Regions from separate parts of the Streptomyces sediminimaris genome, predicted to be linked through region 2. Evidence: riboswitches for the same ligand, from Rfam matches in the RefSeq annotation. Region 2 holds a riboswitch; the other holds the start of a gene.
The links. Region 2 has a riboswitch for S-adenosylmethionine ahead of thrC (threonine synthase). Riboswitches for the same ligand answer to the same signal wherever they lie in the genome.
Positions count from the first base shown of each region.

Region 1 (11,904 bases), 1.5 Mb from region 2:
ACGATCAGCAGCACCGCCTCCGGTTCGGCGGCCAGGATGCGGGGCATGGCGCGGATGAGGGTGTCCTGCCCCTTGCGCGGCACCAGCCGGGACACGCACACGACCACCGGCCGGTCCGTCAGTCCCAGCCGCGCCCGGACCGCGTCGCCGCCCGACTGCGGGTGGAAGGTCTTCTCGTCGACTCCCGGCGGCAGCTGCACCATCCGCCCGGCCGCCCGCGGCGTCAGCGCGCCGGCGATCCGCGAGCGCGTGTACTCGCCGAGGTAGGTGATCGTGTCCGTCGACTCCCCGATCCGTCGCAGCAGCTGCCGCGCCGCGGGCAGCTGCGCCCATCCGGCCTCGTGCCCGTGGGTCGTGGCCACCAGCCGCTGCGCGCCCGCCCGCCTGAGCGCCGGCGCCATCAGCCCGAGCGGCGCGGCCGCCCCGAACCACACCGAGGCGCACCCGTGCTCGCGCAGCAGCCCGACGGCCCTGCGCGTGGCCGCCGGGGTGGGCAGCAGCATCGTGGTGGCATCCCGTACGACGGTGAAGGGCTGCTCGGCGTCGAAGGCCGCCGTGGCCTGTACGCCCTCCCGGCCGCGCTTCCAGGTGGAGGCGTAGACGACGAGCCGCTCGGGGTCGAGCCGCAGCGCCATGTTGTGCAGGAACGCCTGGATGCCGCCCGGGCGGGGCGGGAAGTCGTTCGTCACGATCAGGGTCTTGTGCATCGCCGCCGACCCTATCCAACCGGCGCCCGCGGCTCGTCACGGCCGTGCCTGTGGCAGGCACACAGCCGGGCAGGACATCATGTTCTCCGCACGAGGCGGACGGAGGGACGGAGGCTGTGGTGGACAGGGCGGCGGCGAGGCGGTCCGTGGCGGGGCTGCTGGGGGTCTGGGGCCTGACCAGGCTGGTGCTGCTGCTGTTCGTCTTCAAGGTGTTCGTCTTCCCGGGCCCGGACGTCACGACCGACGTCTCGGTGTACTACCAGGGCTGGTACGAGACGCTGCGCCACGGCGCCTTCCCGCGGGGCGACGTCACCTGGCAGTACCCGCCCGCCGCCGCCCTGGCGATCCTCTCGCCCGCGCTGCTGGGCTTCCTGTCGTACGCGAAGGCCTTCTTCGTCCTCGCCTTCCTGGCCGACCTGGCCGTCCTGGCGCTGCTGCTGTACACGGGCCCGCGCCCCGGCAAGACGCTGCGCGGCGCCTGGGTGTGGGTGGCGGGCGTCCCGCTGCTGGGTCCGACCGTGTACGCGCGCTACGACGTGATGGTCACCGCGGTGGCCGTCGCCGGGCTGCTGGCGGGCGCCCGCCGTCCCCGCGTGATGGGCGCCCTCCTGGCCTTCGGGGCGATGCTGAAGGTATGGCCGGCGCTGCTGCTCACCGGCGCCCGCGGGCGCGCCGCCTGGGCCTGGGCGGCGGCGACCGCGCTCTCGCTCACGGCGGCGTTCGCGCTGAGCATGCCGGGCGCGTTCGCCTTCGTGACCTTCCAGCGCAACCGCGGCACCGAGGTGGAGTCGGTCGGCTCCCTCGTCTTCCACGTCGCCCGGCACTTCGGCTGGGACGGCCAGGTGCTGCTGAACTACGGCTCGGTGGAGTTCCTCGGACCCTACGTCACCCTCGTCAGCTCGGCCGCGCTCTTCCTGACCGGGGTCGCCTTCGGCTGGCTGCTGCTGTGGCGGCTGATGGCGACGCGCTTCCTGCCGAACACGCCCGCCGACGCGGCCTTCGTGGCGGTGCTGATGTTCACCGCCACGAGCCGGGTGATCAGCCCCCAGTACATGGTCTGGCTGGTCGGGACGGGAGCCGTCTGCCTGTGCTTCCGCGGCAGCCGGATGCGGCTGCCCGTCGGGCTGGTCCTGGCGGCCGCCTTCGTGACGGTCCTGGAGTTCCCCGTCTGGTTCCAGCACGTCGTCATGAGCGACACCCTCGGCGTCACCCTGCTCGTCCTGCGCAACGGCCTGCTGCTGGCCGCCGCCCTGCTCGCCGCCGTGCGGCTGTGGCGGTCGGCGGTCCCCCGCGAACCGCTGCCGCCCGGGCCGGCCCGGGCGGAACGGCCACGGGAGGCGTCGGCGTCCTCCTGAGCACCGCCGGCCGCCCGGATCAGCCGAGTTGGACCCGCAGGTAGTCCTGCCACTGCCGGGTGAAGTCCTCCGGAGTGGTGCCGAGCACCTTCTTCATCGCGTCCTCGACCGAGCCCGCCCGCGACGTGTGGTCGCCGACCGCCCGGTAGAACGCCCGCAGGCGCTCGCCGCCCCACCGGTCTGCGATCAGCCGGCAGGCCAGCCAGCCGCCCTCGTAGGACCGGGCGAGCTTCGTCGGCTCGCCGCTGAACCCGAAGTCCTTGTCGGTCGGCAGACGGGACGGCACGTCACCGTCGCCGACCGCCCGCGCCAGCTCCGGCGCCGCCTCGGCCGGGGTCCGGCCGGTGCCGAGGTAGCCGATCCAGTCGGCGTACCCCTCGGACAGCCACAGCGGGGTGGCCGCGTCGGTGTGCGAGCGGGTGGCGACGTGGGTGGCCTCGTGGGTCAGCACGACCTGCCTGCCCACCGAGCCGAGCAGGGCGTACGCGTCCGGGTTGACGACGATGCGGTCCGCGGGCGCCCGCGGCGGGCCGCCCACCTCGCCCGTCGTGACCGCCGCGATCCCGCGGTACTGGGAGGCGGGCGAGCCGAGCAGCCCGGCCATTCCCCGCACCGATCCCGGCACGAGCACCACGACGTGGCCCGCCCAGTCGCGGCCCCAGGCCCTGGACACCTCCGGCACCGCGTGGTCCGCGAGGCCGGCGTAGGTGTGCAGCGCCTCGCCGGACTGCCCGGTGCCCAGGACGATGCTGTGCCGGCCGCGGACGACGGTCACCGCTCCCTGGTCCCACAGCTGCTGGGGGGACTTCCCGGCGGGTCTGTCGGTCTCCACGTACCAGTGGCCGTCCGGGTCCCGGGAGAGGGTGAGGGTGCGGCCGACGGTGACGGGGGCGTTGTCGTAGCCCTCGATGCGGTAGCGCAGTTCGGCGTCGGCGGTGGCCCTGCCGCCGCTGCCGTGCAGGGCGGTCACCCGGTACGACCAGGAGGCCAGCGGCACCGCGCGCACGTTCTCGAACCAGCCGAGCGCGCCCGTGCGCGCGAAGGCCGCGCGGTCGCGGTGCAGGAGGGCGGTGGAGCGGCGGTCGAGGACCCGTTGCAGCCCGGCCCGCCCGTCGGCACCGGCGGACGGCCCGCCGCAGCCCACCAGGGAGGCGAGCAGCAGCACGAGCGCCACCACCGCGCATTCCGACGCCCGCCTACGACCAGCCACCTTCCCGATCGTAAGGCGCATCGACGCGGTTGGTCAGACCCTGGTGACCGAGGACACGGGCAGCATGTTCACCGGGTCGTAGCGGACGGCCGCGCCGGGGTGGGGCGCGTGGATCACCTCGCCGTTGCCCATGTACATCGCGACATGGCTGGCGTCGGACCGGTAGACGACCAGGTCGCCGGGGCGCGCCTCGGAGAGCGGGATCTGCCGGCCCGCGTACCGCTGCTCCTGCGAGGTGCGCGGCAGCTGGACGCCGGCCTGCGCGTACGACCACTGCATCAGGCCCGAGCAGTCGAAGCCCGAGGGGCCGGAGGCGCCCCAGATGTACGGCATCCCGAGCGCCGAGCGGGCGGCGGCGATCGCGGCGGCCGCGCGGGGCGAGGCGGGCAGGGCGTCGCCGAAGTCGGGGATCGCGCCGCGGGCGCCGCGGGAGACGCGGTCGTAGGCGGCGCGCTCCGCGTACGGGAGGGAGTTGAGCAGCCGGCGCGCCCTGGCGAGCTTCTTCTCGACGGTCTTCTTGTGGGCGGCGACCGCCTTGCGGCTGCGCTCCAGGTCCGCCAGCTTGCGGACCGCCTCGGCGCGCTCCTGGGACAGCTCGCGCATCGCGGACCGCAGCTCGCCGAGCGCGGAGGCCTGGTGGGCGCCGACCCGGTCGAGGACGGCGGCCTTGTCGAGGTAGTCGGCCGGGTCGTCGGAGAACAGCAGGGCCAGGGTCGGGTCGATGCCACCGGAGCGGTACTGGGCGCCGGCCAGCGAACCGAGCGAGTCCCGCATGGTGTTGATGCGCTGCTGCTGGCGCGCGATGCGGTCCTGCGCGTCGCTGACCTGCCGGCGCAGCGTGTCGGCGTTCTCGTCGGCCTTGTCGTAGGCCTCCGTCGCCTTCTCGGCCTCCTCGTAGAGGCGGTCCACCTCGGCCCTGGTGTGGTCGTGCGGAGCGGCGTCGGCCGGCAGCGCGCCGAGCGCGGAGGCCGCGGCGGACAGCACGCACAGGGCGGCGCCGGCGCCGCGGTTGAACCCGGACGTCGGTGCAAGGCGGCGATGGGACCCCACGGGAAGCCAAGCTCCTTCCGCTGGCGACAAGGACTGCCTCCCCACGACGGCGGGGAAACGCGGCAGACAGTAACCCCGCGGCGGGGCGGCGGCCAAAGCCCTCCGTGGCCACGCAACGTGACGCCCCGCCGCTGACGCAGGTCACCGGCGGGGCGTGGGGTCAGCGCGGGTTCACGCGATTCGCCCGTTCGGGCGGCACGTGGCGCTGATCCTGATACGGGTTCGGTACGGGCTCGCGGCCGCGCGCGTCAGATCCGGACGCCGAACTCGAACGGCATGTTGCCGATCGACTCGTAGCGCACGGTGGCGCCGGTGTGCGGGGCGTGCAGCACCTGGCCGTTGCCGGCGTAGAGGCCGACGTGGTGCAGGTCGCCGTAGAAGAGCACGAGGTCGCCGACCTTGAGCTGGCTCTCGCTGTAGATGCGCGTACCGGCGTTGGCCTGGGCCTGGGAGGTACGCGGTATGGAGACGCCGGCCTGGGCGTAGGCCCAGGAGGTCAGGCCCGAGCAGTCGAAGGAGGACGGGCCGGTGGCGCCGTAGACGTAGGGCGAACCTATCCGGCTCTGGGCGGCGGAGAAGGCCGCGGCGGCCCGGCCGGAGGCGGAGCCGGTGTTGCCGAGGTCGACGCGCTCGGCGGAGGAGCGGCTGGCGCGCTGGTCCGCGGCGGCCAGCGCCGCCTTCTCGGCCGCCGTCAGGGTGTTGAGCAGCTTCTGCGCCTCGGCGAGCTTGCTCTGGACCTGCTTCTTCTTCTTGCCCAGTTCGGTGCGGGTGGAGGCGAGGTCCTTGAGCTTGTCGGAGGCCTCGGCGCGCTCCTGGGCGAGTTCGCGCTGCTTCTGCTGGATCTTCTTCAGCGCCTCGACCTGCTGGGCGCTGAGCTGGTCCGCGGTGGACGCCTTGTCCAGGTAGTCGTCCGGGTTCGACGACAGGAAGAGCTGGAGGGAGGAGTCGATGGTGCCGGAGCGGTACTGCGCGGCCGCCGCCATGCCTATGGAGTCACGCAGCTCGTTGAGTTCCTGCTGACCGCGGGCGACGTTGTCCTGGATGGTGGAGATCTCCTTCTGGAGCTTCTCCTGCTTCTCCTTGGCGCCGTTGTACTTCTCGGTGGCCTGCTCGGCCTGTTCGTACAGCTTGTCGACCTTTGCCTTGACCTCGTCCTTCGACGGCTTCTCGCTGGGCGCGGCGTTGGCGGCCTGGGCGCTGATGGCAACTGCGGCAGCAGCGGCGGTGGTGAGCACGGTCACGCGCGCACGGCTCGGCTGCTTGGGTCGACGGTGGGTCGCCACGAAGGTGAACTCCTTCTTCTGAGTGATCACCCGCTCGGAGGTTCGGAGCCAGACCCTAGTGACCTCATCGTGATCAGATCAAATCCTCAGGAGCAAAATCTCGTCACACCATGCATTCTTTACACACAACTCACGTGCGGTGATACGCGGTTGACACTACGTTGCGTGACGATCCCGCCAATTCGGGCATTAAACCTGGAATTTCGACCATCGGGACAGTCGCTCAGGAAAGGCGTTTCAGCAGCATGGCGGAGGCGACCGGCCGGGCACCCGCCCTGGCCACCCCGTCGGCCACCTCGCGGTCGGTGGAGGCGACGATGACGGGCCGCCCGGGCGGCTCGGCGCGCACCAGCTGACGGATCAGCTCGTCGGCCGTCACACCCGGCTTGGAGAACAGCACGCGCACGCCGCGCGGGGGCGCCAGCAGCACCGGCGCCACCAGCTCGGCCCCGTCGAAGACGCAGGTGACCTCGGCGCCGGTCTGTGCGGCGAGCTGCGAGAGCTGGCCCAGCAGCCTCAACCGCTGCTTCTCCAGGGGCATCTGGGGATAGCCGGTCTTGGTGACGTTGTAGCCGTCGACGAGCAGGTGGGCCTGCGGCAGGGCGAGCAGCTGGTCCAGGACCGCGGGGTCGTGCTCGGACAGCGCCCGGGCGGCGATGTCCTTCGGGGTCATGCGCCCCGGCTCGACCGCGTCGACGGTCTCGGCCGGGCGGACGGAGACGGGCGGCAGCGCCAGTTCCCGGCGCAGCCCCTGTGTCGCGTCGAGAAGGGTGTCCAGAAGCAGGCGCACGCGCATGTCCTCGACACTGCGCCCCTCGCGCGCTGCTCTGCGCGTGCCCTCCAGGGCGGCCTCCGCCTCGCCGAGCCGCGCCTTCAGGCGCCGGGACTCGCTCTCCGCGGCGGACACCTGGGCCTGCCCCTCGGCGCGTGCGGCCTCCATCTCGCCCTGGAGCTTGCGCAGGGCCGCCTCGCCCCGCTTGACGTCGCTGAGGGCCGCGCGCAGCTTGCGGCGCAGCGAGTCGGCCTCCTTGCGGGCGGCCTCCAGCTCGGTGCGCAGCCGCTCGGTGTCGAGCCGGGTCTGCTCGCGGGCCCGCTCCAGCTCCTCGCGCAGCCGCTCCAGCTCGGCCCGGCTCTCCTCGCCGGCCCGCTCGGCGTCGGCCCGCTGAGCCTCCTCGCCGGCCGCCGTCACGAGCTTCACCCAGCCGGTGGGCCGCAGAACATAGGCCGCGGCCGCCACGTCGAGCGGGTCCGCGGCCGGGGGCGGCGAGCCGGAGTCGAGGGCGCCGGCCAGCTCCGGCTGGGCCTCTCTGAGCTTCTCCCCGATCCGCTGCCGGAACAGCGGCTCGGTCTCCAGCGCGGCCGCCATCGCGTTGCCGGCGAACTTGGCGCGGCGAGACGGGGTGAACCGGGCGTACTGCCTGAGCTGTCCGGGCAGTTCGGCGACGGTCAGGCCGCCGAACGCGTCCGCGACGATCTGGACGACCCTGCGGCGCACTCCGTCGGGCAGCGGACGGTCAAGCACCTCGGCGGTGCCGTCGCCCGGCCCCCCGTCCGCGGTCTCCGCCATCCGTCACACCCCATTACCTGTGGGGCCGCTCCGCTCAGGAGTCGGCGCCCGGCCTGTCCACGAGTTCCACCTGGTCCACCGCGTTGCACCAGCGGCAGCGCACCGACTCGATGGTCTCACTGACCACCTCGCGCTCCTCGACCTTCGGCTCGCCGGCCAGATCGAGGTGGACGTACTCGACGACCTTCGAGGAGCGGGTCACGTCGAACCGCGTGAGGTTGCCGCAGAGGGTGCAGCGCCACCGTGTCGAGGCGGTCGGCAGGGGAACCGTCATCGTGACTCGTACCTTTTCCTTCTGGGCCGTCTGGTGTCCGCGACGCCCCGGCTTCCCCGGAGCGTGTGGCCGTAACCCTACGGCCTGGCGGCGACCCGCCGCCCGCCTGTCCACGGCGGCGAGGCGTTCTGTGCGAGTGCGTCCCCTTACGTCATGCTCTGTGTTCATGATCAGCCACCGGAGCCCGACCGACAGCAGAACGAGCCGGCGCCCGTCGGCGCCCGTGACCCACACGCTGCTCGTCCTGTGCTGCCTGGTCTTCGTGATCGGCCCGGCATCGGGCCTGGACCGGGTCTACGGCTCCGGGGAGGCACTGCTCGCCGCCCAGCGCGCGTACTTCCACCGGTGGGGGGTGATCCCGGCCGAGCTGTTCCAGGGCTCCCCCAGGGCCGTCCTGACCCCCGCCACCGCCCTGTTCGTGCACGGCAGCTGGGTGCACCTGCTCGGCAACATGCTCTTCCTCTACGTCTTCGGCGTGATGACCGAGGAGCGGATGGGCCGCGTGCGGTTCGCCCTCTTCTACCTCGGCTGCGGCTACCTGGCCCTGCTCGGCTACGCGGCCGCGAACTCCGCCTCCGAGCAGTCCCTGGTGGGGGCGTCCGGGGCGATCTCCGCCGTCCTGGGCGCGTTCCTCTACCTGTTCCCCACGGCCAGGGTGACAAGCCTGCTCCCGTTCCTCTTCTTCCTCCCGGTGCGCTTCCCCGCGTGGGTGGTCCTGCCGTTCTGGGCGGCCCTGCAGTGGCTGGCCGCGGGCCGGGCGGACCGCGGGCCGGGGGTGGCCTACCTGGCCCACCTGGTGGGCTTCGGCCTGGGCTTCTGCTACGCCTGGGCCCGGTCCGGGAAGAGGAGGGGGAAGGGCCCGAGGGGCGGCCGCGGAAGGGCGGTGGTGGGCGACCCGGGGGCGACTAGAGTGAGGTCCGCCCCAGCTCCGGCTCCCGAGGGAGAGAACCAGCCGTGATCACCGCGATCGTCCTCATCAAGACCAGCGTGGACCGGATCCCCGAGATCGCGGAGTCGATCGCGGCGCTGGAGTCCGTGAGCGAGGTCTTCTCGGTCACCGGCACCTACGACCTGATCGCCATGGTCCGGGTCAAGGAGCACGAGGACCTGGCCGAGATCATCCCGGGCCGCATCAGCAAGATCCCCGGCGTCGAGGCCACGGACACGCACGTCGCGTTCCGCACCTACTCCCAGCACGACCTGGAGGCGGCGTTCGCCATCGGCCTGGACTCCTGAAGGCGCGTCGTACCGGCGTCGTCAAACCGCCGGCACGCAGCGGCCGTCCTGCGTGCGGTAGCGCCGCTTCGCGCCGTCGCGCACCAGTTCCCGCACGGCCGCCAGGAAGCGGGTGACGTGCTCGTCGGGGGTGCCGGCGCCGAAGCTGACGCGGATGGCGTCGAGGGACTTCCCGCCCGGGGCGGCCTCGGGGGCGCCGCACTCGCCCCGGGCCTGGGGGCCGCCGCCCAGCAGGGTGCGCAGCAGGGGGTGGGCGCAGAACAGGCCGTCCCGCACGCCGATGCCGTACTCGGCGGAGAGCGCGGCGGCGAAGTGGGAGCTGTGCCAGCCCTCGACGACGAACGAGATCACCCCGACCCGGGGGGCGTCGTCGCCGAACAGGGACAGGACCGTGACCTGCGGGACCTCGGCCAGACCCGCGCGGACCCGGGTGATCAGGCGCTGCTCACGCGCGACCAGGCCGTCGAAGCCCGCCTCGGTGAGGGCCCGGCAGGCGGAGGCGATGGAGTGGGCACCGATCACGTTCGGGGAGCCGGCCTCGTGGCGGGCGGCGCCGTCGTGCCACTCCACGTCCACGCCCCCGTCCGCGCGCCGCGTCACCCTGCGGCTGGCGCCGCCGCCCGCGAGGTACGGCTCGGCCGCCCGCAGCCAGTCGGCGCGGCCGGCCAGCACACCGGAGCCGAAGGGCGCGTAGAGCTTGTGCCCGGAGAAGGCGACCCAGTCGACGTCGAGGTCCCGCACGGAGACCGGGCGGTGCGGGGCCAGCTGCGCCGCGTCCAGCACGATCCGCGCGCCGTGGGCGTGCGCCGCGGCGGCCAGCTCGCGCACCGGCCACAGCTCGCCGGTGACGTTGGAGGCGCCGGTGACGCAGACCAGCGCCGGAGTCCGCGGGTCGCGGGCGGCGAGGGCGCGCTCCAGGGTCGCCACGGCCTGCTGCGGGGTGCGCGGCGCGTCGAGGCAGGTGACCCGGGCGTCCTGCCAGGGCAGCAGGCTCGCGTGGTGCTCGGTCTCGAAGACGAGGACCTGGCAGCCTGCGGGCAGCGCGCGGGCGAGCAGGTTCAGCGAGTCCGTCGTGGAGCGGGTGAAGACCAGCTGGTCGCCGGGACGGCAGTCCAGGAACTCCAGGACCGTCCTGCGGGCGCCCTCGAACAGGTCGGTCGACAGCTGGGACAGGTACCCGGCGCCCCGGTGGACGCTGCCGTAGTACGGTGCGTAGGCCGCCACGTCGTCCCAGACGCGCTGCAGGGCCGGCGCGCTGGCCGCGTAGTCGAGTGCGGCGTAGGTGACCTCGCCACCGGTGACGAGCGGGACGGTGACGTCCCGGCCCAGAACGGGCAGCGGGGCACAGACGGCCTGGACGGCGGCAGCGGTGGGGACGGACATGGCGAGACTCCTGCGAGGGACGAGCGGATCCGCCGTGCGAGCGGTACGGCTCCAGCACGGGGAGAGGTGAAAGGGGTACGCGGAGGCGGGGCTCGACGCCCTAGCGCATTCGCTGGCTCACAGAAGGCTCCTCGACGACCAGGACCCCTGGTGTACGAGGGATCCGCGCTTGCCCTGGACCTCGCTGCCCACGGCCTGGTCCTCACCCGGGGCACCCCGCCACGGACGGAGGGTTGCCGGACAGTCGGCCGGGGCCTCATGACTGTCACTCATGACCTGGTCGGAAACGTACGTGAAGTGATCGCGGTCCCGCAACCCGTGTCCGGATGACGGGACCGCGCCCCTGCTCGCCGGCGGCCGGCGGCCGCCGGCCGGCGAGCCGTGGCACTCCCGGCGGACGCTCAGCCGTTGCTGGCCGCCACCCAGCGCTCCAGCGCCCGCTTGGCGGCGCCCGAGTCGATCGACTCCGCGGCCCTGGCCATCCCGGCGCGGAGCTGTTCGGCCAGCGGTCCCGGGCCCGGGTCGAGGGCGACGAGCGCGGCCGCCGAGTTCAGCAGTACGGCGTCCCGCACCGGCCCCCGCTCCCCGTCGAGGAGCCTGCGGGCCACCTCGGCGTTGTACGAGGGGTCGCCGCCGCGCAGCGCCTCGACCGGCACCAGCTCGATGCCGACCTCGCGGGGGTCGAAGGTCTCCTCGGCGACCTTGCCGTCGCGGACGATCCAGACCCGGGAGGTGGCCGTGGTGGTCAGCTCGTCGAGTCCGTCGTCCCCGCGGAAGACCAGCGAGGAGTTGCCGCGTTCGGCGAAGACGCCCGCGACGACCGGAGCCATCCGCGGGTCGGCGACACCGACCGCCTGGGCCCGCACCCGGGCGGGGTTGGTCAGCGGGCCGAGGATGTTGAACACCGTGCGGATGGCCAGCTGGCCGCGCGCGGCGCCGGCGTGCCGCAGCGCCGGGTGGAACTTGACGGCGAAGCAGAAGGTGATCCCCGCCTCCTGCGCCACCTCGGCCACCCGCTGCGGGGTCAGTTCCAGATTGACGCCGAGCTTCTCCAGGACGTCCGAGGCACCGGACGCCGAGGACGCGGCGCGGTTGCCGTGCTTGACGACCGTGGCGCCCGCACCGGCGACGACGATCGCGGACATGGTGGAGATGTTGACCGTCTTGGCGCCGTCGCCGCCGGTGCCGACGATGTCCACCGTCCGCCCGGGCACCTCGATCACGTTGGCGTGCTCGTACATCGTCCGGACCAGGCCGGCGATCTCCTCCACCGTCTCGCCCTTGGCGCGCAGGGCCACGACGAAGCCCGCGATCTGCGCGTCCGTCGCCTCGCCGCGCATGATCTGGTCCATCGCCCAGGCCGTCGCGTCGGCGCTCTGGTCGCGGCCGTAGAGCAGGGCGTTCAGCACCTCGGGCCAGGAACGGCCCGCCGCGGTGTCGCCTCCAGCGGGGGTCACAGCGCTCATAGGGCCGCTCCTGGTGTCGTAGAAGAGGAGGACTCGTCGCGGGAGTCCGACCCCCACCCTATCCAGCCGGAAGGCATGACAAGGGGCCCCGTCCGAACACCGGACGGGGCCCCTCGCCGTGGCGTGGCGACGCCTCAGCGATCAGTGATGGCCGTGGCCGCTCGTGATCTCCTTGTACTCCTCCGCGGTGGGCTTCGCGATCTGGGACTCCTCGCCGTAGTACGCCTCGCTGAGCTTGGCGCGCAGCTTCTCGGAGCCCCTCACCTTGCGCTCGACGCCGTTCTCGTCGACCGTGGGGCCGATCTCGAGCGGCTGGTACTGCTCGTGCGCGGTCAGGGTGTGCAGCGCGTCCTGGGTGAGCGGCTCGTGGACC
Region 1 is NZ_JBJWOT010000001.1:2,389,709-2,401,612, forward strand. Features, by position in the region: gene ACJ9NR_RS11275 (glycosyltransferase family 4 protein) at 1-707, opposite strand, end outside; gene ACJ9NR_RS11280 (glycosyltransferase 87 family protein) at 827-2,062, shown strand; gene ACJ9NR_RS11285 (hypothetical protein) at 2,082-3,272, opposite strand; gene ACJ9NR_RS11290 (C40 family peptidase) at 3,306-4,322, opposite strand; gene ACJ9NR_RS11295 (C40 family peptidase) at 4,571-5,605, opposite strand; gene ACJ9NR_RS11300 (NYN domain-containing protein) at 5,829-7,172, opposite strand; gene ACJ9NR_RS11305 (hypothetical protein) at 7,207-7,446, opposite strand; gene ACJ9NR_RS11310 (rhomboid family intramembrane serine protease) at 7,613-8,404, shown strand; gene ACJ9NR_RS11315 (Lrp/AsnC family transcriptional regulator) at 8,401-8,682, shown strand; gene ACJ9NR_RS11320 (aminotransferase class V-fold PLP-dependent enzyme) at 8,704-10,065, opposite strand; SAM riboswitch class IV at 10,226-10,342, opposite strand; gene trpD (anthranilate phosphoribosyltransferase) at 10,467-11,531, opposite strand; gene qcrB (cytochrome bc1 complex cytochrome b subunit) at 11,673-11,904, opposite strand, start outside.
Region 1: it holds a riboswitch for S-adenosylmethionine, as region 2 does, so the genes downstream of both, ACJ9NR_RS11320 (aminotransferase class V-fold PLP-dependent enzyme) here and thrC (threonine synthase) in region 2, are expected to answer to the same signal.

Region 2 (11,904 bases):
TCCGCGAGCCCGCCGGTGCGCACGTCGTGCCCGAGGGCGACCGGGACCCCGAGCCGTGCGGACAGCAGGTCGCGCAGCGGGACCTCGCGCCAGCCGAGGTTGGCGGAGTAGCGGGCGACGCCCCGGTCGGCGTCGACGATGCCGGGCACGGCGACGCCGGCCGCGGCAGCGGGCTCGCCGAAGCGCCCGGCGCCGTACGCGCTGAGCTCGGCGGCGAAGTCGAGGATGCCGTCGACGACCGCGCCGGGTCCGCGCTCGCGCCCGGTCGCCCGGCGGGCCTGGTGCAGCAGCCCGCCGTCGGCCGCGACCAGCGCGGCCTTCATCCCGGTGCCGCCCACGTCGAGGGCGATGACATGTCTCACGGGGGACAGTGTGGCCCCAGGACCCGCAAGAGGTCTAGTCCACTCACGTGGTGTAGACCTATCCTGTCCACATATTGAACAGCGAGACAGCAGAGTTGGGGTCACAGGCAGTGCAGCGGCGTAGGACAGGAACGATCGCGGCGGTGTCCGCACTGGGCATGACGGCGGTCCTCGGCGGCTGCGGCCTCACCGGCGGACCGGGGGACGTCACCCTGAAGCTGATCGCCGCGGACTACGGCGACTCCGCCGCCAACAGCTCCCAGAAGTACTGGGACGAGCTCGTCCGGGAGTACGAGGGCAAGCACCCCGGCGTGAAGATCGACGTCAGCGTGTACTCGTGGAACGACGTCGACCGCAAGGTCAAGGAGCTGGTGGACGCCGGCCAGGAGCCCGACATGGCGCAGATCGGCGCCTACGCCGACTACGCCGACAAGGGCCTGCTCTACACGGCCGACGACCTGCTCTCCATCACCACGCAGGCCGACCTCGCCTCCCAGCTCGCCACCGCGGGCCAGGTCAAGGGCGTGCAGTACGGGATGCCGTTCGCCGCCTCCACCCGGCTGCTCTTCTACAACAAGACCCTCTTCAAGCGCGCCGGGCTCACCCCGCCGAAGACCTGGTCCGAGCTCGCCTCCGACGCCGGGGCGCTCGAGCGGCGGGGCGTGAAGTACCCGTACGCGCTGCCGCTGGGGCCCGAGGAGGCGCAGGCCGAGACGATGCAGTGGATGCTGAGCGGAGGCGGTGGCTACACCGACGACGTCGGCACCTACGCCATCGACTCCGCGCAGAACGTCGACACCTTCGACTGGCTCAAGCACGACCTGGTCGACAAGGGCCTGACCGGTCCCGTCGCGCCCGGCAGGCTCAACCGCGCCGCCGCCTTCGCGGCCTTCGCCGACGGCGACGTCGGCATGCTCGACGGCCATCCCTCGCTGATGAAGATAGCCGCGAGGAAGGGCGTGAAGTTCGGCATGGTGCCCATGCCCGGTGCCGACGGCAGGAGCAGGAACGCGCTGGGCGTCGCGGACTGGATGATGGCCTTCAAGAAGAACGGCCACGCCGATCAGATCGGCGACTTCCTCGACTTCGTCTACAGCACCAGGAACGTGCTCGCCTTCTCCCGCGAGTACGACCTGCTGCCGGTGACCACCTCCGCCTCCGAGGTCATGAGCTCGGACAAGCGGGACGCCGGCCTCAAGCCGTTCCTCGACCAGCTCCCGCTGTCCGAGCTCTACCCGGTCGGCAACACCTCCTGGGCGCGGGTCGCCGCGGCCGTCAAGAAGAACATCGGCGAGGCGGTCGCCCCGGGCGGCAGCCCCGCGGCCACCCTCGCGCGGCTGCAGTCGACGGCCGCCAAGGCGGAGGTCGCCGGGTAGGCGGTGTCGGTGCCGGGGGCTACGGTGGCCGGCATGGATCAGCAGCCGCTGGGGGACCGCGAACGGGCCGTCCTCGCCCTGGAGCGCAGAGGCTTCCCGGGGCCGGGCGCCAAGGAGCGCGCCATACGCGAGGAGCTGGGCCTGGCCCCGGTCCGCTACTACCAGCTCCTGAACGCCCTCCTGGACGACACCAGGGCGCTCGCCCACGATCCGGTGACGGTGAACAGACTGCGGCGGGTGAGGGAACAAAGACGGGCCGAACGCTGAGGAGGGCGCCCCCGGTTAAGGTCGTCCGTATGGGCACCCCTACGGATACGGACTCGACGCACTCCATGGACCCCCTGCCGACGCCTGCCACGCGGGCGGGCCGCGAAGGACTCGCCGCGATCCTCGCCGATCCCGGCAAGACGGTGGTCGGCCTCGACTTCGACGGCACCCTCGCACCGATCGTGGCGGACCCGGAACAGGCCCGCGCCCACCCGGAGGCGGTGCCGGCGCTCGCCGCCCTCGCCCCGAAGGTCGCCTCCGTGGCGGTCGTCACCGGCCGCCCGGCCGGCGTCGCCGTCCGCAACGGCGGCTTCGCGGGCGTCCCGGGCCTGGAGCACCTGCTCGTCCTCGGCCACTACGGCGCCGAGCGCTGGGACGCCGTCAGCGGCGAGGTCAGCGCCCCCGCCCCGCACCCCGGCGTCGCCGCCGTCCGGGCCGAGCTGCCCGGGGTCCTCGACCGCGAGGGCGCCTGGCAGGGCACCTGGATCGAGGAGAAGGGCCGCGCCGTCGCGGTCCACACCCGCCGCGCCGCCGACCCGCAGGCCGCCTTCGAGGCGCTGCGCGCACCCCTCGCCGACCTCGCCGCGCGCCACGGCCTGATCGTCGAACCCGGCCGCCTGGTCCTGGAGCTGCGCCCGCCGGGCATGGACAAGGGCGTGGCCCTGCTGGAGTACGTCCGCGAGACCGGCGCCTCGGCGGTCCTCTACGCCGGCGACGACCTCGGCGACCTGCCCGCCTTCTCCGCCGTCGACCGGCTGCGCGCCGACGGCGTCCCGGGCCTGCTGGTGTGCAGCGGCAGCGACGAGGTGACGCGGCTGCGGGAGCGGGCGGACGTGGTGGTGGACGGCCCGGCCGGGGTCGTCCGCCTGCTGCGCGGGATCGCGGCTCAGCTCGCCTGACCGGTCAGCGCGTTCAGCTGGTCCAGGAACCACTGCGCGGGCGGCAGCGCGGTCGCCGCTGCCGCCAGCCGCTTGGCCCGCTCCGCCCGCTCCGCCGCGGGCATGGTCAGCGCCTCGTGCAGGGCGTCCGCCGTCTCCACGATGTCGTAGGGGTTCACGGTGATGGCGTCCTCGCCCAGCTCGGCGTGGGCGCCCGCCTCGCGCGAGAGCACCAGCGCGCACCCCTCGTCGGAGATCACCGGCATCTCCTTGGCGACGAGGTTCATGCCGTCCCGGATGGGGTTGACGAGGGCCACGTCGGCCAGCCGGTAGGCGGCCAGCGAGCGCGCGAAGTCGTCCTTGACGTGCAGCACGACCGGGGTCCAGCCGGGGGTGCCGTACCGGGAGTTGATCTCCTCGGCCAGCCGCTGCACCTCGGCCGTGTAGTCCCGGTAGACGGCGAGGTCCTGCCGCGAGGGATAGGCGAACGCCACGTGCACGACGCGCTCGCGCCACTCGGGGCGGTCGTCCAGCAGCTGACGGAACGCCAGCAGCCCGCGCACGATGTTCTTCGACAGCTCGGTGCGGTCCACCCGCACGATCGTCCTGCGGCCCTCACCGATCTCGGCCCGCAGCGCGGTCATCCGCTCGGCCACGTCGGCCTCGTGCGCGCGCCGCCGCAGGAAGTCGGCGTCCGCGCCGAGCCCGTGGACGCCGACCTCCGTGCCCCCGAGGCCGCCCACCAACGCGGTGCAGCAGGCCGTGAACGCGTCCGCCCAGCGCCGGGTCAGGAAGCCCAGGCGGTCGGCGCCGAGCATGCCGCGCAGCACCTGCCCGGCGATGTCGTCGGGCAGCAGCCGGAAGTACTCCGCGGGCGCCCACGGCGTGTGCGAGAAGTGCCCGATCCGCAGGTCGGGCCGCAGCTCCCGCAGCATCCCCGGCACCAGGCACAGGTGGTAGTCCTGCACCAGCACGGCCGCGCCCTCGGCGGCCTCCTCGGCGAGTGCCTCGGCGAAGGCCCGGTTGTAGGTCTCGTACGAGGCCCACTGCCGCCGGAACTCCGCGTCGAAGACCGGCTCCAGCGGCGTCTGGTACAGCAGGTGGTGGACGAACCAGAGCACCGAGTTCGCGATGCCGTTGTAGGCGTCGGCGTGGACGCCGGCCGGGACGTCCAGCATCCGCACGCCCTCTTCGCCGACCCCGCAGCGCACCGCCTCCCGGTCGCCGTCGGACAGCGCCGAGCACACCCACAGCGCGCCCGCGTCCGGGCCGATCGCGGACAGCCCGGAGACCAGCCCGCCGCCGCCGCGTTTCGCGGACAGCGAGCCGTCCTCCTGCACCTCGTACGAGACCGGGCCGCGGTTGGACGCGACCAGCACCTGATGAGCAGCGCCGTGCGTGGAAGCCATACGCCACAACCTAGCCAGGCCCGGAAACGCTCAAACGTTTGGCTGCCCCCTGCGGGTGGACCGTATACGGCGCGTGACGGGCGGACTGGCGGACTCAGGCCACCCGGCGCTCGGCGTACTCGGCGATCTCCACCATCGGCGGGCGCTCCTCGGTGTCCACGGAGTGGGTCCGCGGCTCGAAACCGTCCTCGCCGCGCTCGAACTGGGTCAGCGACGGCCGCAGCAGATGCCCGCGGGCCAGCCTCAGCTGCGCCGTGCGGTAGATCGCGGCGGCCATGCGGCCCAGCGCCTGCCCGTCCTGGTGGCGGTGCTTGCGCACGCCGACGTCCACCTGGGCGAGCGCGTCGAGGCCCACCAGGTGCAGGGCGTCGACCAGCATGCCCAGCTCCACGCCGTAGCCGACCGGGAAGGGCAGCTGTTCCAGCAGGGAGCGGCGGGCCGCGTACTCGCCGCCGAGCGGCTGCACGAAGCCGGCCAGCTGCGGCCAGTGCATGTTCAGCAGCGGGCGCGCCATCAGCTCGGTGACCCGGCCGCCCTGTCCCGCGGCCCCGGCCAGCGGGCGGTCGTACATGCCCTTGACCAGTTCGACGCCGGGGTCGGTGAGCAGCGGGCCCACGATCCCGGAGACGAAGCCGGAGGAGAACTCCCTCAGGTCGGCGTCGACGAAGCAGACGATGTCCCCCGTCGTGACGAGCAGGGAGCGCCACAGCACCTCGCCCTTGCCGGGCACGGCCGGGACGCGCGGCAGGATCTCGTCCCGGTGCACCACCCGGGCGCCCGCCGCCGCGGCCACCTCGGAGGTGCGGTCGGTGGACCCCGAGTCGACGACGACGATCTCGTCGACCAGCGGCACCTGCCGCATGAGGTCGCGGCGGACGACGGCGACGATGTCGCCGACCGTCTCCTGCTCGTTGAGCGCGGGCAGCACGACGGAGACCGACTGGCCCGTGCGCTGCTTGGCGGCCAGGATCCGGTGCAGCGGGCGGTCGGACAGGGCCCAGGAGCGGGTGCGCAGCCAGCGCTCGACTTCTTCCAGCACGGTCGGCGGCTCCTCACGGTTGTCTCGCGTTACGGACGGCTCTCTCAACTGTCCTGGGCGTCGGTTACAGTCTTGAACAACGCCGGTGACCATCGCATGTCCGGGGTCACCGCCGTTCACAACCGCATACAGCTCATCCAGAGGGGCAGAGGGAAACGGCCCGATGAAGCCCCGGCAACCCTCCAGCCGGTACTCGTAGATCAGTGCTGATCGTTCCGCGAGGCTCCCCGGCTAGGGAAGGTGCCAAATCCGTCTCACGGCGAGATGCGTCGTGAGGAAGATGAGGAGAAAGGGCCTCGCCTCATATGGCTGCGCAGACTGTTGCAAGCACCACCGACTCCACGACCGTCGACCTCGGTCCCGCCGCGGCCCTCAGCTGCCGCGAGTGCGGTCACCGGGTACCGCTCGGCCCGGTCTTCGCGTGCGAGGAGTGTTTCGGCCCCCTCGAGATCGCCTACGACTTCTCGGCCTACGGCGCCGAGGAGCTCCGCAAGCGCATCGAGGCGGGCCCCGCGAACATCTGGCGCTACGCGCCCCTGCTGCCGGTCCCGGCGGACGTGGCGGACAAGCCGAACATCAACCCCGGCTGGACCAAGCTCGTCAGGGCCGACAACCTCGCCCGCGAGCTGGGCGTGACCGGCGGCCTGTACGTCAAGGACGACTCCGGCAACCCGACGCACTCCTTCAAGGACCGCGTCGTCGCGCAGGCCCTGGAGGCGGCGCGCGTCTTCGGCTTCACCACCCTCTCCTGCTCCTCCACCGGAAACCTGGCCGGCGCCGTGGGCGCCGCGGCGGCCCGGGCCGGCTTCCGCTCCTGCGTGTTCATCCCGCACGACCTGGAGCAGGGCAAGGTCGTCATGGCCGCGGTCTACGGCGGCGAGCTCGTCGGCATCGAGGGCAACTACGACGACGTGAACCGTTTCTGCTCCGAGCTGATCGGCGACCCGGCCGGCGAGGGCTGGGGCTTCGTCAACGTCAACCTGCGGCCGTACTACGCGGAGGGCTCCAAGACCCTGGCGTACGAGATCTGCGAGCAGCTCGGCTGGCGGCTGCCGGACCAGCTGGTCATCCCGATCGCCTCCGGTTCGCAGCTGACGAAGATCGACAAGGGTCTGCAGGAGCTGATCAGGCTCGGGCTCGTCGAGGACCGGCCGTACCGGATCTTCGGCGCCCAGGCCGAGGGCTGCTCGCCGGTGTCGACGGCGTACAAGGCGGGGCACGACGTGGTCCGCCCGCAGAAGCCGGACACCATCGCCAAGTCGCTGGCGATCGGCAACCCCGCCGACGGCCCGTACGTGCTGGACATCGCGCGGCGCACCGGCGGCGCGGTGGAGGACGTCAGCGACGGGCAGATCGTGGACGCGATCAAGCTGCTCGCCCGGACCGAGGGGATCTTCGCGGAGACCGCGGGCGGTGTGACCGTCGGCGTGACGAGGAAGCTCATCGAGAACGGGGTGCTGGACCCGGCGCTGACGACGGTCGTTCTCAACACCGGGGACGGGCTGAAGACGCTGGACGCGGTGGCCGGTACGGGCCTGACCGCGACCATTCGCCCGAACCTCGATTCCTTCCGTGAGGCCGGGCTCGCCTGAGCAGGTGGCCGTTCGTCCGCGGGCCGCGGTGGGCCGGTCGCGCCCGCGCGGCGGTGGCCGCACCCCCAGCACAGCCCCGCACCCCTGAAAAGCCTGTTCCCGACCCGGAGGTCATCAGCATGAGCGTCAACGTCCGTATCCCCACCATCCTGCGCACCTACACCGGCGGGCAGGCCGAGGTCGCCGCCGAGGGCGCGACCCTCGCCGAGGTCATCGCCGACCTGGAGAAGAACCACACGGGTATCGCCGCCCGGGTGCTCGACGACCAGGGCAGGCTGCGCCGGTTCGTCAACGTCTACGTCAACGACGACGACGTGCGTTTCGAGCAGGGCCTGGAGACGGCCACTCCGGACGGCGCCGGAGTCTCGATCATTCCGGCCGTCGCCGGAGGCTGAGGAACAGGTCGGACGCCCCGATCATTACCGTCGGTAAGGTCGGTTACGAAGAGTTCATCGAATTGCCCCCTCCGTGAGAGAAGCGGAGGGGGCAATTCTGCATGGTTGAGCACGGTACAGTTGGGGAAGCGGCCCCGTTCCGCATGCCGGACGCATATGAGTTCCCACTTCTCGGGCAGCGAGAAGTCGCCAAAGTGTGCAGGTCTTTTGTGTCTTATGCTCCTTTTATGGGGCCCGACTTGCCCTGGATTCGGGTGAATTCTCCGTACATTCCCGACCGGTCGTGCCCGGAATTCTCGTCCGATTGACCTGTTGCAGACGGCAGTTGGACAGATACATTCAGCCGCGGTCGACGCGTTCCGGCGCACGCCCCCAACCGTGGGGGGTGAGGTCTGACCCGGATCCGCGAAGTGCGGGTCCGTGCAAGGGCCAGTAATAGGGGAGTTAGGCATGGCTCAGGGCACCGTCAAGTGGTTCAACGCGGAGAAGGGGTACGGCTTCATCGCGGTCGACGGTGGTGCGGATGTTTTCGTCCACTACAGTGCGATTCAGATGGACGGCTACCGCACCCTGGAAGAGGGTCAGCGGGTCGATTTCGAGATCTCGCAGGGCCAGAAGGGGCCGCAGGCGGACATGGTCCGGCTGGCGGCCGGCTGAAGCACGCGCCGGGTCAACTGCAGCGACGTTCTTCCGTTCTTGATCGAAGGGTCCGCGCCCTGGGCGCGGGCCCTTCGGCGTGTCCGGGGCCGGGCGCGGACACGCCCGCCCGCCCCGGCTCGCTCCGTGGGCGCACCTTGCACTCTCATGGGTCGAGTGCTAATCATTGGCGTTAGCACTCTGAAGGTGAGAGTGACAAAGAAGGACCGGGTCGGTGAGGCCCGCAGGCCGGGTGGGGCAAGGAACCACGAGGCGTGCGTGCCGTCCGTCGCGGGCGCGGGCGCGGTCCGAAGGAATCACCCCCAGTCCTGGAGGGACCACTTCACATGGCCAAGATCATCGCGTTCGACGAGGAGGCGCGGCGCGGCCTCGAGCGCGGCATGAACCAGCTCGCGGACGCCGTGAAGGTGACGCTCGGCCCCAAGGGCCGCAACGTCGTCCTCGAGAAGAAGTGGGGCGCCCCCACGATCACCAACGACGGTGTCTCCATCGCCAAGGAGATCGAGCTCGAGGACCCGTACGAGAAGATCGGCGCCGAGCTGGTCAAGGAAGTCGCCAAGAAGACGGACGACGTCGCCGGTGACGGTACGACCACCGCGACCGTTCTCGCCCAGGCCCTGGTCAAGGAGGGCCTGCGCAACGTCGCCGCCGGCGCCAACCCGATGGCCCTCAAGCGCGGTATCGAGAAGGCCGTCGAGGCCGTCTCCGGTGCCCTGCTCGAGCAGGCCAAGGACGTCGAGACCAAGGAGCAGATCGCTTCCACGGCCTCCATCTCCGCCGCCGACACCCAGATCGGCGAGCTCATCGCCGAGGCCATGGACAAGGTCGGCAAGGAAGGCGTCATCACCGTCGAGGAGTCCCAGACCTTCGGTCTGGAGCTGGAGCTCACCGAGGGTATGCGCTTCGACAAGGGCTACATCTCGGCGTACTTCGCCACCGACATGGAGCGGATGGAGGCGTCGCTCGACGACCCCTACATCCTGATCGCCAACTCCAAGATCTCCGCGGTCAAGGACCTGCTCCCGCTGCTGGAGAAGGTCATGCAGTCGGGCAAGCCGCTGCTGATCATCGCCGAGGACGTCGAGGGCGAGGCCCTGTCGACCCTGGTCGTCAACAAGATCCGCGGCACCTTCAAGTCCGTCGCCGTCAAGGCCCCGGGCTTCGGTGACCGCCGCAAGGCGATGCTGAACGACATCGCCATCCTCACCGGCGGCGAGGTGATCTCCGAGGAGGTCGGCCTCAAGCTGGAGAACACGACCCTCGACCTGCTGGGCCGCGCCCGCAAGGTGGTCATCACCAAGGACGAGACCACCATCGTCGACGGCGCCGGCTCCACGGAGCAGGTGCAGGGCCGCGTGAACCAGATCCGCGCCGAGATCGAGAACAGCGACTCGGACTACGACCGCGAGAAGCTGCAGGAGCGCCTGGCGAAGCTCGCCGGCGGTGTCGCGGTCATCAAGGCCGGCGCCGCCACCGAGGTGGAGCTCAAGGAGCGCAAGCACCGCATCGAGGACGCCGTCCGCAACGCCAAGGCCGCCGTCGAGGAGGGCATCGTCGCCGGTGGTGGCGTCGCGCTCATCCAGGCGTCCACCGTCTTCGAGAAGCTGGACCTGGAGGGTGACGAGGCGACCGGCGCCCAGGCCGTGAAGCTCGCGCTCGAGGCCCCGCTGAAGCAGATCGCCGTCAACGCCGGCCTCGAGGGCGGCGTCGTGGTGGAGAAGGTGCGCAACCTGACCCCGGGCCACGGCCTGAACGCCGCGACCGGCGAGTACGTCGACCTGGTCAAGGAAGGCATCATCGACCCGGCGAAGGTGACCCGTTCCGCGCTGCAGAACGCCGCCTCCATCGCCGCGCTGTTCCTCACCACCGAGGCCGTCATCGCCGACAAGCCGGAGAAGGCCGCCGCGCCCGCCGGCGGCGGCATGCCGGGCGGTGACATGGACTTCTGATCGGCCCCGGGGCTCCGGCTCCGGCTGATCAACGTCCTGACGCGAGGGCGGCACTTCCTGCTCCGGCAGGGGGTGCCGCCCTTTCGTGTGTCCGGCGTCACACGGGTGCTTGAGGCCGTCCGGGAATGGGAAGCGGCGCGCAGGTGATTGCTTAAGGTGGTGCAACAATGCGTGCGCACATACCGACCGGTTAATACCGACCGGTTAACTCAGCCCTCGAGGAGTACCCCACGTGACCGCCCCCGCCGCCTCCCGCGCCGCCGAGATCCTCTCCCGGCCCACCACGATCAACGGCCTCACCGTCCCCAACCGCATCGTCATGGCCCCGATGACGCGCATGTTCTCCCCGGGCGGCATCCCCGGCGAGGACGTCGTGTCGTACTACGCCCGCCGGGCCGCCGCGGGCGTCGGGCTGATCGTCACCGAGGGCACCTACGTCGGCCACGAGTCGGCCGGCCAGAGCGACCGCGTCCCCCGGTTCCACGGCGAGGAGCAGCTCGCGGGATGGCAGAGGGTCGCGGAGGCCGTGCACGCGGCGGGCGGCAGGATCGTCCCGCAGCTGTGGCACATCGGCACGGTCCGCAACCAGGGCGACGCCCCCTACCCGGACGCCCCCTCGCACGGCCCCTCCGGTCTGCGCGTCACCGGCGTCGAGGACGCCACGCCCATGACACAGGCCGACATCGACGCCGTCATCGGCGCCTTCGCCGAGGCCGCGGCAGCCGCCGAGCGGATCGGCTTCGACGGCGTGGAGCTGCACGGCGCCCACGGCTACCTCCTCGACCAGTTCCTGTGGGCGGGCACCAACCGCCGCACCGACGCCTACGGCGGCGACCCCGTGGCCCGTACGAAGTTCGCGGCGGAGATCGTCGCGGCGGTGCGCGAGAGCGTCTCGCCCGGGTTCCCGGTCCTCTTCCGCTACTCGCAGTGGAAGCAGGAGGCCTACGACGCCCGCCTCGCCGAGACCCCGCAGGAGCTGGAGGCCATCCTCGCGCCGCTGGCCGCCGCGGGCGTCGACGCCTTCCACGCCTCCACGCGCCGCTACTGGCTGCCCGAGTTCGACGGCGCCGACCTCAACCTGGCCGGGTGGACCAAGAAGCTGACCGGCAAGACCGCCATCACGGTCGGCTCCGTCGGCCTCGACGGCGACTTCATCCGCGCGTTCGCCGGCGAGGGGTCGGGGGTCCGCGGCATCGACGACCTGCTGGACCGGCTGGAGCGCGAGGAGTACGACCTCGTCGCCGTCGGGCGCGCGCTGCTGCAGGACCCGGAGTGGGCCGCGAAGGTCCTCGACGGCCGGGTCTCGGAGCTGAAGCCGTACGACGCGGCGTCGCTCAAGTCCCTGAGCTGACGGCCGGACGCCGCCGCGGAGGCGGCGCAGGGGCCCTACAGGTTGCCCAGCGGCTCGATGTCGACCCTCACCGGCGTGCCCCACACGCGCAGCACCTCGTAGTCGGTGAACTCGTGCACGAGCCGGTACGCCATCGCGGGGCGCGGGCCGCGGCGACGGGCGGCGAGGTACAGCTCCGCCTCGCGCCGGTCCCGCCGCGGCGTGCCGCACAGCTGCCACGTCTGCCCGTTCCACAGCTCCGGCAGCCAGCGCTGCTGGGGCTGCGGGCGGTCGGCGCTGACGCCGTAGCGGGAAGGCGCCTTCTCGCCGGGCTGCGCGGGCAGGGGGCCGCCGTTGTACTCGGCCCGGCGGGCCGTCCGGCGCCGGGTCTCGCAGAGCAGGCAGAGGTCGTGCGCGTTCTCGTCCACCGGCCCGCCCGGATGCTCGGGGCAGCGGGTCGCGGGCGCGGCACCGGTGACGCTGTCGTCCAGCAGCTCCAGGGCGCGGCGGAGGTCCGCCTTGACCTCGTGCAGCCTGCCGTCCGGCGTGTCGGCGGTGAGGGCCTCGCCGTGCTCGCCGAGGAGGCGGAGGGCACGGCCCAGGGCGGTCAGCTGGGCGTGGTTCATGGATATCAGTGTGCGGGGTGTTTG
Region 2 is NZ_JBJWOT010000001.1:3,877,987-3,889,890, reverse strand. Features, by position in the region: gene ACJ9NR_RS17905 (ROK family protein) at 1-362, opposite strand, end outside; gene ACJ9NR_RS17900 (extracellular solute-binding protein) at 473-1,738, shown strand; gene ACJ9NR_RS17895 (DUF3263 domain-containing protein) at 1,772-2,005, shown strand; gene otsB (trehalose-phosphatase) at 2,035-2,904, shown strand; gene ACJ9NR_RS17885 (alpha,alpha-trehalose-phosphate synthase (UDP-forming)) at 2,892-4,292, opposite strand; gene ACJ9NR_RS17880 (glucosyl-3-phosphoglycerate synthase) at 4,387-5,331, opposite strand; SAM riboswitch class I at 5,462-5,618, shown strand; gene thrC (threonine synthase) at 5,637-6,923, shown strand; gene ACJ9NR_RS17870 (MoaD/ThiS family protein) at 7,043-7,318, shown strand; gene ACJ9NR_RS17865 (cold-shock protein) at 7,769-7,975, shown strand; gene groL (chaperonin GroEL) at 8,302-9,924, shown strand; gene ACJ9NR_RS17855 (NADH:flavin oxidoreductase) at 10,157-11,275, shown strand; gene ACJ9NR_RS17850 (hypothetical protein) at 11,311-11,880, opposite strand; gene ACJ9NR_RS17845 (DUF397 domain-containing protein) at 11,886-11,904, opposite strand, start outside.